DNA from 4 places in the Streptomyces sp. NPDC003720 genome. Region 4 is predicted to be linked to each of the others. Evidence: riboswitches for the same ligand, from Rfam matches in the RefSeq annotation. Region 4 holds a riboswitch; each other region holds the start of a gene.
The links. A riboswitch is a leader RNA that binds a small molecule or an ion and turns the genes downstream of it on or off. The one in region 4 is predicted to bind cobalamin.

Region 1: it holds a riboswitch for cobalamin, as region 4 does, so the genes downstream of both, ACFYU0_RS13315 (HoxN/HupN/NixA family nickel/cobalt transporter) here and ACFYU0_RS33245 (ribonucleoside-diphosphate reductase subunit alpha) in region 4, are expected to answer to the same signal.
Region 2: it holds a riboswitch for cobalamin, as region 4 does, so the genes downstream of both, cobN (cobaltochelatase subunit CobN) here and ACFYU0_RS33245 (ribonucleoside-diphosphate reductase subunit alpha) in region 4, are expected to answer to the same signal.
Region 3: it holds a riboswitch for cobalamin, as region 4 does, so the genes downstream of both, ACFYU0_RS00825 (CbtB-domain containing protein) here and ACFYU0_RS33245 (ribonucleoside-diphosphate reductase subunit alpha) in region 4, are expected to answer to the same signal.

The regions. Positions count from the first base shown of each region.
Region 1 covers NZ_JBIANZ010000004.1:344,849-348,049, forward strand. Annotated here, with positions in the region: gene ACFYU0_RS13310 (nucleoside hydrolase) at 1-176, shown strand, start outside; gene ACFYU0_RS13315 (HoxN/HupN/NixA family nickel/cobalt transporter) at 282-1,367, opposite strand; cobalamin riboswitch at 1,396-1,601, opposite strand; gene ACFYU0_RS13320 (LAETG motif-containing sortase-dependent surface protein) at 1,730-2,683, opposite strand; gene ACFYU0_RS13325 (glycoside hydrolase family 13 protein) at 2,941-3,201, shown strand, end outside.
Region 2 covers NZ_JBIANZ010000006.1:158,267-161,467, reverse strand. Annotated here, with positions in the region: gene ACFYU0_RS18180 (precorrin-8X methylmutase) at 1-188, opposite strand, end outside; gene cobG (precorrin-3B synthase) at 181-1,452, opposite strand; cobalamin riboswitch at 1,519-1,667, shown strand; gene cobN (cobaltochelatase subunit CobN) at 1,696-3,201, shown strand, end outside.
Region 3 covers NZ_JBIANZ010000001.1:158,414-161,614, forward strand. Annotated here, with positions in the region: gene ACFYU0_RS00815 (DUF779 domain-containing protein) at 1-251, opposite strand, end outside; gene ACFYU0_RS00820 (histidine phosphatase family protein) at 350-934, opposite strand; cobalamin riboswitch at 1,041-1,185, shown strand; gene ACFYU0_RS00825 (CbtB-domain containing protein) at 1,221-1,436, shown strand; gene ACFYU0_RS00830 (CbtA family protein) at 1,461-2,225, shown strand; gene ACFYU0_RS00835 (spore photoproduct lyase family protein) at 2,330-3,201, opposite strand, start outside.
Region 4 covers NZ_JBIANZ010000015.1:168,684-171,884, forward strand. Annotated here, with positions in the region: gene mctP (monocarboxylate uptake permease MctP) at 1-1,584, shown strand, start outside; cobalamin riboswitch at 1,696-1,855, shown strand; gene ACFYU0_RS33245 (ribonucleoside-diphosphate reductase subunit alpha) at 1,979-3,201, shown strand, end outside.

The DNA of each region.
Region 1 (3,201 bases), on a different contig from region 4:
GCCTGGCGCCCGGCCCGGCCCGCGGCCAGACGCTGGTCGACCGCCGCCCCCGCCCCGGCGAGTCCGAGATCCACGAGGGCGTCCGCGAGCAGCCCCTGGTGGACGTCGCGCTGGACGTGGACGTGGACCGGTTCGTGAAGCTCTACCTGGAGACGGTCGAGGGGCCCCCGGCCTAGGCCGCCGACCCCGGCTCAGTCGGACGCCGCCGGGACCCGTGCCGTCCCACCGACCCCGGATCCGTAGGACGCCGCCGGGACCCGTGCCGTCCCACCGGCCCCGGCTCAGTCGGACGCCGCCGGGACCCGTGCCGTCCAGCGCTCCTCCACCCGCGCCAGCCGCCAGTACGCCAGCGCCGCCGCCCACACCACCACGAACAGCCCCACGATGACGTAGCCGACGCTGTCCAGGTCCAGCCCGGCGATCCAGCCGGTCACGGCGTCGCCCAGGGCGAACTTCTCGTGCAGGACGCCGACCAGCTCGATGGTGCCGATGAGGAACGCGACGGCGATGGACAGCCCGGTGATCGTGAGGTTGTAGAAGACCTTGCGCACCGGGTTGGAGAACGCCCACTGGTAGGCGAAGTTCATGAACGTGCCGTCGAGGGTGTCGAACAGGCTCATCCCGGCGGCGAAGAGCAGCGGCAGGCACAGGACCGCGTACCAGGGCAGTCCGGCCGCCGCGCCCGAACCGGCCATCACCATCAGCGTGACCTCGGTGGCCGTGTCGAAGCCGAGGCCGAACAGGAAGCCCAGCGGGAACATCTGGCCCGGCCGCGAGATGGACTTGGTCAGCCGCCCGAGGACGCGGTTCATGAACCCCCGCGAGTCCAGGTGCTGTTCCAGCTCACGCTCGTCGTACGTGCCGGACCGCATCGCCCGGAACACCCTCAGGATGCCGGCCAGCGCGACCAGATTGAGGGCGGCGATGAGGTAGAGGAAGGCGCCGGAGATCGTCGTGCCCATGAAGCCGAGCACCTGGTGGGTGCGCGAGTGCTCGTCCATGACCCGGCCGGCGAGCCGGGTGCCGCCCGCGATCAGCAGGGCCAGCAGCACCACCACGCCGGAGTGGCCCAGCGCGAACCAGAAGCCCACCGACACCGGCCGCCTGCCGTCGGCCATCAGCTTGCGGGTGGTGTTGTCGATCGCGGCGATGTGGTCGGCGTCGAAGGCGTGCCGCATGCCCAGGGTGTAGGCGGTGACGCCGAGGCCGACGCCGAAGACGTCCTGGCCGACCTTGTAGTGCCCGGGGGCGACGAGCAGGAACAGCACCCCGAAGGCGACGACGTGCAGGGCGGCGATCACCCCCAGCAGCCCCGCCGTCCTGATCGTGTCCTCGCGTCGCCATCGGAAGGCAGCGGCATCGGCCATCGGATTCACGCTCCAGCACCTCGTGGATCATCTCGTGAGCTGCCGTGGCCGGTCTCCTGGCTTACGGGGTGGTGCGTTCGCCGTCCCTGCCTTCCCAGCCGTGGACACGGCCAGTGGCCCGGCGGACGCCGGACGGGACGGGAACTCCCCGATCACAGTGGCGAGGGCCGCGTCGGCATGGACCCCTGAGGGGCCGTCACCGACTTCCCGAGCACCACGGCCCGCCCACCGTAGGCGGGTGAACGCCCGTCCGCCTAGCCGGGCACCGGTGCGGGTACGCAAGATCACATGCGAGACGCCCCCGCCGTCCCGCGGGCCTTGCGGCTGCCGCGGGACGGCGGGGGTCGTGGTGGGCCGGGCCGTCAGCCCTGGGCGCCCCGCCTGCGGCGCGAGACGAGCACGAAGGCGGCTCCGCCGGCGACCAGCACGGCGGCCCCGCCCGCGATCAGCCCCGAGTTGCCGCCGCCACCGGTCTCCGCGAGGTCGCCCCCGTCGTCGCCCCCGTCCGGGGTGGGCGCCGAGCCGGCCCGCGACTCGGAGGCGGACGGGGCCGGCGCCGACTCCGTGGCGGCCGGGGACGGCGCGGCGGACGACTCCGAGTCGCTCGGCGTGGACGGCTCCGACGTGCTCGGCGCGGGCGACGCCGAGTCGTCCGCGGGGGCGCTCGGCGACGGGGACTGCGGCTGCTCGGGCGTGGTGGCGCAGTCCTTGGTGCCGCCGTTCCAGGCCGCGATCAGCTTGTCCTTGATGACCGGGTGGTCCGGGCCCTTGGGCAGGTCCCCGTGCTCGAAGCCGTCGTTCGCGCCGTTCTTGCCGTCGAATTTGACCGCGCCGCGGTAGAGGTCGATCTGCGCGAAGCAGCCCGCGTCCGGCACCGCGATGTCGAGGGAGTCGGTGTCGCCCGGCTTCACGGCCACGGTGTCGAAGTCGACGAAGACCTGCTCGCCGGAGGTGGCGAAGCTCGCGCCGTGGGCCAGGTAGGAGGCCAGCGAGGCGGTGCAGCCCGCGGCGCCCCCGGCGGCACGCACCTTGACGTGGACCTTGCCGTCCTCGGTCGGCCGGAGGTTCTGGTCGTCCACCTTCACCGAGTCGAAGAAGTTCACGCCGTCCAGCGAGAACTGGCAGCGGTCGGTGCCGGTCTCGGTGCCCGCGCCGGTGCCGGGCGCGTAGTGGCCGCCGGACCTCCAGCCGTCACCGCCGTGCGCGCCGTGGGCCCACGCGCCGGAGGCGGCGGCGACCGAGGCGGCGCAGAGGGCGAGTGACGCGGCGCCCGTCCCCAGCAGGCGGCGCGCGGTGACACGTCTGGCTATGGACATGGGTATCCCATCGCAGAAGCTCGAGTGAGCGAAGAAGTCAGAAGAGACACGCGGCCCATTGGTCACATGCGCCACAGTGTGAGGCCATGGTGATCGGCCGTGTTGAAACCTGTCAACCTGCGTGTATGCAGGGGGCGTTCATGGCTCCGTCACAACTTCGTCACACGGGGAAGGATCCACTCCCCATCACCTGAAGGTTCTCTTTCCGGGCAATGTGGACAGGCTCTGTACTGTCGTCCTTCCCGAAGGGAGCCCGCATGGCAGACCTCTCGTCCCGGAACCCGGACTGGTGGCGCCAGGCCGTCGTGTACCAGGTGTATCCGCGCAGCTTCGCCGACGCCGACGGCGACGGGCTCGGCGACCTCAGGGGAGTCGCCCAGCGCCTGAACCACCTCGCCACGCTCGGCGTCGACGCCCTGTGGCTGAGCCCCTTCTACCCCTCGGAACTGGCCGACGGCGGCTACGACGTCGCCGACCCCCGGGGCGTCGACTCCCGCCTCGGCACCCTGGACGACTTC
Region 2 (3,201 bases), on a different contig from region 4:
ACGGCGGGTGTGTAGGCCAGGTCCCGGACGAGGTCGACCATCCCACAGGCGTGGATCATCCGCACCGCGACCTGGCTGACGTCGGCGGGCAGGCCCGCGAGGTCCGCCTCCGCGCGAATCGTGGCAAAGGACCGGCGGTAGATGGCCGCGCCGTCCTTCTCGTACTCGAACACCGTGCTCCTAGTCATCCGTGTCGTCCGTGCGGGCCGCCGCGAGGGCGGTCGCGAGCTGCGAAGGGTCGTCGATGGTGGTGGCGGGGGCTGGGCGTCCGTCTCGTACGACGGAGATCCGGTACCCGCCGGCCTCGGTGGCGACGACGTCGACGTGGTCGCCGCGCGGCCGGCCGCAGCGCCGCTCACAGCCGGAGAAGTACGCCGGGAGCTCGCCGCCGGGGGCGAGAGCCGCCGCCGCGTCCGTACGGATGTCTGTGCGCGACTTGACGCAGCCGGGCCGTCCGGTGCAGGCGCCGACGCCGAGCCAGGGGGAGGCGGGGTCGGTGATCAGTCCGGCGGTGGTGAGGGCGGCGAGGCGGTCGGCGGTGACGGTGGGAAGGACCACGCCCCGCCAGGGGGTCAGGCGTGCCTCGGAGGATGCGACAGCCGTCAACTGCGTCCACTGGGCGGCGGTGATACGACCCAGCGGGGCAAGGACGGACAGTCCCGTTCCACCGTCGGGGTTCTCGACGACGCCCGGTCGCGGCGGCACTCCGACGGGCCACGAGGGTGCGACCGCGGCTCGCCCCTGTGGAAGGCGCGCCAACACCTCACCCATCAAGTCATCGGCTGCTTCGCCGAGTTCGGCAACCCGCCACGCGCGGCCCCGACTTGACTCCAGGAAGACTTCCGCAGCCAGGACAGCTGCTGCGGGCGCGTCCTCGGCGCTGACGAGGGCGACGCGATCGGACTCTCCGATCCACAGCCACGCATCCCCGTCCGGCGTCGCCCGTACCGTCACGTCGGCTCCCAGACCGGCCACGTCCCCGCGCCCGTCGTCGAGGGCGAAGAGGAACCGCCCGGACAGCCCGGCCGCCGTCTCGCTCGCGCAGATCAGCTCGTCCAGCGCCGGCAGCCACGGCCGTACGTCGGCGAACCCGTGCCCGTCGAGGCCGGACAGTGGCGATGCGACGACGTTACGAATCCGCTCGTGCCGCCACGACGGAAGCAGCCCGGCTGCACTCAGCCGCTCCGCCAACTCGCCACCGTAGTCGGCATGAAGCCCACGCAGCTGCACGTTACCCCGTGAGGTCAGATGCAGCTCCCCGTCGCCCAACTCGCGTGCCGCACGCCCGAGTGCCCTGGCCTGATCGACGCGGAGCACGCCCCCGGGAATCCGTACCCGCGCCAACGCGCCGTCGTCTGCCGGGTGCAGCCGCAACGCGCCCGGACAGGCGTCACCGCGGTCCCGGAAGACCGCTGCGGCCTGGGACGACAGAAGTACGGGAGCCGTGGACATGGCGGCGAGCATACCGACGATCCGACCAAACGTATGCCCCGTACCTCTTCAGTGCCCCTTACTATGCTCCTCGGTGGATCATCCGGTCCGCCTTCGCCGCAGACGGCGACAGGGGAGGAAGCCCGGTGCGACTCCGGCGCGGTCCCGCCACTGTGAGCCTGTCCCTCAAGGGGCCGGGTGAGCCAGGAACTCCCGCCGTCCTGAACCGCCCGGGGCGCGGACCCCGAGGAAGGCCGACCGCGCATGATCCTTCTCCTGTCGACGTCCGACACCGACCTGCTCAGCGCCCGCGCGGCCGACGGCCCGGTCGCCTATCGCTTCGCCAATCCGGCCCGCCTGCACCTCGACGACCTTCCCGCCCTCCTCGACGGCGTGGACCTGATCGTCGTACGCCTCCTCGGCGGCATCCGCGCCTGGCAGGACGGCCTCGACCTGCTGCTGGCCGACGGCCGCCCGGTGATCGTCCTGACTGGCGAACAGGCCCCCGACGCCCAGCTGATGGCCGCCTCCACCGTCCCCGTCGGCATCGCCGCCGAGGCCCACGCCTACCTCGCCCACGGCGGCCCCGCCAACCTGGAGCAGCTCGCCCGCTTCCTCTCCGACACGGTCCTGCTCACCGGCCACGGCTTCGAGGCACCGGCCCCCGCACCCACATGGGGCCCACTGCAACGGTCGGCACCCAGCGGCGAACCGAACTTCCCCACCGTGGCGGTGCTCTACTACCGGGCCCACCACATGAGCGGCAACACCGCCTTCGTGCACACGCTCTGCGACGCCATCGAGGAAGCCGGCGGACGACCGCTCCCGCTGTACGTGGCCTCCCTGCGCGCCCCCGAGTCCGACCTGATCGCCGAACTCCGGGCCGCCGACGCCATCGTCACCACGGTCCTGGCGGCCGGAGGCACCAAGCCGGCCGAGGCATCGGCCGGCGGCGACGACGAGTCCTGGGACGCGGGCGCGCTCACCTCGCTCGACGTCGCCATCCTCCAGGCCCTGTGCCTGACCGGGTCCCGCACCACCTGGGAGGAGAACGACGAGGGCGTCTCCCCGCTGGACGCGGCCAGCCAGATCGCGGTCCCCGAGTTCGACGGCCGCCTGATCACCGTGCCGTTCTCCTTCAAGGAGATCGACGCCGACGGCCTCCCGGCCTACGTCGCCGATCCCGAGCGTGCGGCCCGGGTCGCCGGAATCGCCGTACGCCACGCCCGCCTCCGCCACATCCCGCCGGCCCGGAAGCGCCTGGCCCTCGTCCTGTCGGCGTACCCCACCAAGCACTCCCGGATCGGCAACGCGGTCGGCCTGGACACTCCCGCCAGCGCCGTAGCCCTGCTCAGGCGCCTTCGCGACGAGGGGTACGACTTCGGCTCGGACACGCACATCCCCGGCCTGGCCTCCGGTGACGGTGACGAACTGATCCGCGCGCTCATCGAGGCGGGCGGTCACGACCAGGACTGGCTCACCGAGGAACAGCTGGCCCGCAACCCGGTCCGTATCCCGGCCGCCGACTACCGGCGCTGGTTCGCCACGCTCCCCAAGGAACTGCGGACGGCGGTGGAGGAGCACTGGGGGCCGGCGCCGGGCGAGATGTTCGTCGACCGCAGTCGCAACCGGGAGGGCGACATCGTCCTCGCGGCCCTGCGCTTCGGCAATCTGCTCATTCTGATCCAGCCCCCGCGCGGCTTCGGCGAGAACCCCATCGCCATCTACCACGACCCGGACCTCCCGCCCTCCCACCACTACCTGGCTGCC
Region 3 (3,201 bases), on a different contig from region 4:
CTCCAGGCCTCGTACTGGCTCCGCGACATCCAGAAGGTCACGGGCTCCTCGACGCCGTCCACCGCCAGCTCGGCCAGCAGCACGTCCGAACCGCCGGTGCGGAACTCCCCGTCGGGGTAGCACATGGGCGCGCTGCCGTCACAGCAGCCGCCGGACTGGTGGAACATCAGCGGCCCGTGCTCGGCCCGCAGCCGGCGCACCAGTTCCGCGGCCTGCGGGGTGAGTTCGACGCGGGGCAGTTCCTCTTGCATGGTCACCGTCCTGGGGAGCCGGGGGCGTCGGACCCGGCCCAGTCTCACGGCCGGGCACAACGGCGTCCAGTGCGCGTCCGTAAGCGTCCTGAGGGGGTCTACGGGGTGCCGCTCGATCCGCCCAGCGCGGTGCCGGGCGTGAGGTTCCAGCGTCCCGCCCGGCCGGTGAACGAGGTGGCGGTCAGGGGCGGTACGTCGATCCGCCAGAAGGCCGTCTCCGGAGCGCCGAGCACCCGCACGGCCACGGCCCGCACGACCTCCGGCTCGACCACCGCCACCGTGCGGCCGGCGCACCGGGCGGCCTCCTCCAGCCAGTCCCCGACCCGGGCGCACAGAAGGCGCACCGACTCCCCGCCGTGCGGGGCAGCCGCCGGGTCGGCCAGCCACCGGGCCAGCGCCTCCGGCTCCCCGGCGCCGACCTCGTCGAGGGTCCGCCCCCGCCAGCGGCCCATGTCGAGGCCCGCCAGGGCGGGTTCGGCGCGTGCGTCGAGACCCAGCGCGGCCGCCGTCTCCCGGCAGCGGACGGTGGGGGAGACGAGGGCCGTCGCGGCGGTCCGCAGTTCGCCGGCGGCCGCGTGGGCGCGCGCGGCGCCGGCCGCGTCGAGCGAACACCCGTCGTCGAAGCGGGCCTCCCGCAGGGAGGGGTTCATCGCCGGTGAGACCAGCGTCACTCGGGTCGTCATGAGGTCGCCCGCATCGTCAACGGCCCTTTCGGCACAGGGGTTCCACAGCCTACGGCGGTCGCGGGGGCGCGCAGTCCCCGGCCCGTGCGCACTTGGCCGCACCCGCACTTCGCGGTACCTTCTCGGCGACAGAGACGACGGAACGCGGAAGCCGGTGGGAATCCGGCACGGTCGCGCCACTGTGAGCCCTGTACGCACCCATCCCGGTGCGGGCCGGGCAAGTCAGACCCGCCCGTCGTCCCGTGCACCACCGAGCAGGGACGCGAGTTCCCCAGGAGGTCCTGCCATGGCGCAGTCCGCCATTCAGCCCACCCCCACCGCCCTTCCCGCCAAGCTGCCGATCGGCGCCATCGTCCCCTGGGCGGTCTTCTTCGGCGTCCTGATGCTGGTCCTGCTGTACTTCGTCGGCGCCGAACAGGGCGCCACCTCCGTGACGTCCGGTGAGAACGTGCACGAGTGGGTGCACGACGCCCGGCATCTGCTCGGCTTCCCCTGCCACTGACCGGGCGAGGAAGCGCACGGGCTCATGAATTCGGCAACCGTCCGGAACCTGTTGGTGCGTGGCATGCTCGCGGGACTCACCGCGGGCCTGCTCGCCCTCGTCGTCGCCTACTTCCTCGGTGAGCCGCGTGTCGACGCGGCCATCGCCTACGAAGAGGCGCACTCCCACGAACACGGCGTGGAGGCGGTCTCCCGCACGATGCAGTCGACCGCCGGCCTGTCCACCGGCGTGCTCGTCTACGGCATCGCGTTCGGCGGCATCGCCGCCCTCGCCTACTGCTTCGCGCTGGGCCGCGTAGGCCGCTTCGGGCCCCGCGCGAGCGCGCTGCTCCTGGCGGCCGCGGGCCTCGTCGCCGTCTACGTCGTGCCGTTCCTGAAGTACCCGGCCAATCCGCCGTCCGTCGGCGACCCCGACACGATCGGCAGGCGCACCGCGCTGTACTTCCTGATGCTGGTCCTGAGCGTGCTGCTGGCGGTCGCCACGGTGATCCTCGGCAAGCGGCTCGCCCCCCGGCTGGGCAACTGGAACGCGACGGTGGCCGCGGGCGCGTTCTTCCTCCTGGCCGCCGGGCTCGCCTACGCGTTCCTGCCGGCCGTCGACGAGGTCCCCAAGGACTTCTCCCCGAGCCTGCTCTGGCAGTTCCGTCTGGCCGCGCTGGCCGTCCAGGCGACGCTGTGGACCTCGTTCGGACTGGTCTTCGGCGTCCTCGCGGAACGCGTGCTCGCCGCGGAACGCGGGCCGGGCGGATGCCGGGCCGCCGGTCTGGGCGCCCCGGCCGCGCATCACTGAGGCACCCCCCCCGGACGCGCGGCGCCGGCCCGCTCACGGGCCGGCGCCGCGCGTCGGCCGGAGGACCCCGCGGCCGTCGTCAGGAGCGGTCCGCGGGGCCCGGTTCAGAAGGCGTACCGGATGCGCAGCCAGGGGGCGTGCGCCGCGACGAGCCCGCGCAGCTCGTCCAGCGCCCTCGCCTTGACCACGTGGTCGTAGCGCACGTTCAGCGCCCCGTTCTCGGAGCGTTTGCCCTCCTGGACGCCGGGCTGCCAGAGCACGTCCTCGGCGCGCGGATGCCAGCCGAGGTTCACCTCGTGCAGTTCCCGGTTGTGGGTCAGCATGATCACTTCGGCGGCGGCCTGCCGTCTGACCCGGTCCGGGAGCACGTCGTCGAGCTGCCGGAGCAGCTCGGCCCAGGCCTCCTGCCATCCGGGGCGCAGCACGACGGGGGAGAGGTTGAAGTGCACCTCGTACCCCGCGTCCAGGAAGTCGGCCGCGGCGGCGATCCGCTCGGCCACCGGCGACGTCCGGATGTCCAGCAGCCGCGAGTCCTCGCCCGGCATGACCGAGAACCGGACGCGGGTGCGGCCCCGCGGGTCCAGCGCGAGCAGATCCGGGTTCACGAACTTCGTGGCGAAGGACGCCTTGGCGGTGGGCCACTGCCGGAATGCGTGCACGAGATCGGCGGTGTTGTCGCAGATCAGCGCGTCCACCGAGCAGTCGCCGTTCTCGCCGATGTCGTAGACCCACGCCCGGTCGTCGCACTGGTTGGGTTCCCGCTTGGGGCCCTGGCGCGCGATGTGCCGGCCCAGGTGGGCGATGATCCGCTCGATGTTGGTGAAGACGGTGACGGGATTGGCGTATCCCTTGCGGCGCGGCACGTAGCAGTACACGCAGGCCATGGCGCAGCCGTTGGACGGACCGGGGGCGATCCAGTCGGCCGACCGGCCGTTGGGCCGGGTGGTGAGCGTCTTGCGCTCGCCCAGCACCAGCG
Region 4 (3,201 bases):
TTCTTCCTGGCCGTCACGGTCGTGGGCTTCATGGCCGCACGCTGGCGCAGGGCCGACAACGAGCACTCCCTGGACGAATGGGGCCTGGGCGGACGGTCGTTCGGCACCTGGATCACCTGGTTCCTGCTCGGCGGCGACCTGTACACGGCGTACACCTTCGTCGCCGTGCCGGCGGCGATCTACGCGGCGGGCGCGGCCGGCTTCTTCGCCGTCCCGTACACGATCCTCGTCTACCCGCTCATCTTCACGTTCCTGCCCCGCCTGTGGTCGGTCTCGCACCGCCACGGCTACGTCACCACCTCGGACTTCGTGCGCGGCCGGTTCGGCTCCAAGGGCCTGTCGCTGGCCGTGGCGGTCACCGGCATCCTCGCGACGATGCCGTACATCGCGCTCCAGCTCGTGGGCATCCAGGCGGTGCTGGACGTGATGGGCGTCGGCGGCGGCGAGAACACCAACTGGTTCGTGAAGGACCTGCCGCTGCTCATCGCCTTCGGCGTGCTGGCCGCGTACACCTACTCGTCCGGTCTGCGCGCCCCCGCGCTGATCGCGTTCGTGAAGGACGCGCTGATCTACATCGTCATCGCGGTGGCGATCATCTACATCCCGATCAAGCTGGGCGGGTTCGACGACGTCTTCGCCAAGGCGGGTGACGCCTTCAGCCAGGTGAACCCGGCCACCGGCAAGCCGCGCGGCGCGCTCGCACCGCCGGAGGCGGGCCAGTGGACGTACGCCACCCTGGCGCTCGGCTCCGCGCTCGCCCTGTTCATGTACCCGCACTCGATCACCGCGACCCTGTCCTCCAAGAGCCGTGAGGTGATCCGCCGCAACACCACGATCCTGCCGCTGTACTCGCTGATGCTCGGCCTGCTGGCCCTGCTCGGCTTCATGGCGATCGCGGCCGGGGTGAAGGTCACCAACGGCCAGCTGGCGATCCCGCAGCTCTTCGAGAACATGTTCCCGGACTGGTTCGCGGGCGTGGCCTTCGCGGCGATCGGCATCGGCGCGCTGGTGCCCGCGGCCATCATGTCCATCGCGGCGGCGAACCTGTTCACCCGCAACATCTACAAGGACTTCATCAAGCCGGACGCCACGCCGAAGGAGGAGACCCGGGTCTCCAAGATCGTGTCGCTGCTGGTGAAGGTGGGCGCGCTGGTCTTCGTCCTGACGATGGACAAGACGGTCGCCATCAACTTCCAGCTGCTGGGCGGCATCTGGATCCTGCAGACCTTCCCGGCCCTGGTCGGCGGCCTGTTCACCCGCTGGTTCCACCGCTGGGCGCTGCTCGCCGGCTGGGCGGTCGGCATGGTGTACGGCACGCTCGCCGCGTACGGGGTGGCCTCGCCGACCCAGAAGCACTTCGGCGGCTCCGCGAAGGAGATCCCGGGCATCGGGGAGATCGGCTACATCGGCCTCACCGCGTTCGTGCTGAATGTCGTGGTCACCGTGGTGCTCACCTTCGTCCTGAAGGCCGTGAAGGCCCCGGAGGGCCTCGACGAGACCCGGCCGGAGGACTACACGGCGGACGCGGGCGACCCCGGCGTCGAGGTGGAGCTCCCGCCCGCCACCGCGGGAAGCGCCCACTAGCGCGACCGGTCACGGACCACCCGCAGCGGGCCGCCGAGGGCACCTCCCCCGGCGGCCCGCTGTCGTGCGAGTTGACACTGCGGAGCCGTCGCAACACGCAACAGGCACAACATGTGGGGGTGACACGACGGCCCGGCACTAGATGTATGCTCATGCTCGCTGTCGCCGCAGGGGAATCCGGTGCGAATCCGGAACTGTCCCGCAACGGTGTACTCGCGTGTCTCCGCACGCCTGTTCAGTCCGAGGACCTGCCGGCAGCACGCGCCCGGCCGTCCGGTCCGGGTGCTCATCGACGTCCGGGCCTCGTGGAATGGGCCGGGGACGCGACGCCGTGCGCGCTCGCGCTGCCCCCTGCCCTCCGCAAGGCCCCGTGCCGAGCGAGGGAGAGCCCCACGTGACCATCGCGCCAGCCGACCCGGCTTCAGCCACCCCGGCGAGCGGAGCCCCGGTGGAGACCGACGGTCCCGGTGCCGCACTGCTGCGGACCCTGACCGAGCTGACCGCCGACCTCCCCGACGCCGACCCCGGCCGGGTCGCCGCCGCCGCGCTGCGCGGCCGGTCCGCCCGGGCCGACGAGGCGGAGTTGCGCGAGCTGGCCACGGAGGCGGCCGCCGGACTGATCTCCGAGGACCCCGCCTACTCCCGGCTGGCCGCCCGGCTGCTGACCGTCTCCATCCGCGCCGAGGCCGCCTCGCAGGGCGTCACGTCCTTCACCGGGTCGGTCGCCGTCGGCCATCGTGAGGGTCTCGTCGCCGACCGCACCGCGGAGTTCGTGCGGCTGCACGCCGAACGGCTCGACGCGCTGGTCGACCCGGCGGCCGACGACCGCTTCGGGTACTTCGGCCTGCGCACGCTGCACAGCCGCTACCTGCTCCGCCACCCCATCACCCGCCGGGTGATCGAGACGCCGCAGCACTTCATGCTGCGCGTCGCCGCCGGCCTGGCCGAGGACGACACCGCCCGCTCCGTGGACGAGGTCGCCGCGCTGTACGGCCTGATGAGCCGGCTCGACTACCTGCCCTCCTCCCCCACCCTCTTCAACTCCGGCACCCGGCATCCGCAGATGTCGTCCTGCTACCTCCTCGACTCCCCGCTGGACGAGCTGGACTCCATCTACGACCGGTACCACCAGGTCGCCCGCCTCTCCAAGCACGCCGGCGGCATCGGCCTGTCCTACTCCCGCATCCGCGGCCGCGGTTCGCTGATCCGGGGCACCAACGGGCACTCCAACGGGATCGTGCCTTTCCTGAAGACGCTGGACGCCTCGGTGGCCGCGGTGAACCAGGGCGGCCGGCGCAAGGGGGCCGCCGCGGTGTACCTGGAGACCTGGCACTCCGACATCGAGGAGTTCCTGGAGCTGCGGGACAACACCGGTGAGGACGCCCGCCGTACGCACAACCTGAACCTCGCGCACTGGATCCCGGACGAGTTCATGCGCCGGGTCGACGCCGACGAGCGGTGGTCGCTGTTCTCCCCGGCGGACGTGCCGGAGCTGGTCGACCTGTGGGGCGAGGAGTTCGACGCCGCGTACCGCAGGGCGGAGGCCGCCGGGCTCGCGAGGAAGACGATGCCCGCCCGGGACCTGTACGGCCGCATGATGCGCACCCTCGCGCAGAC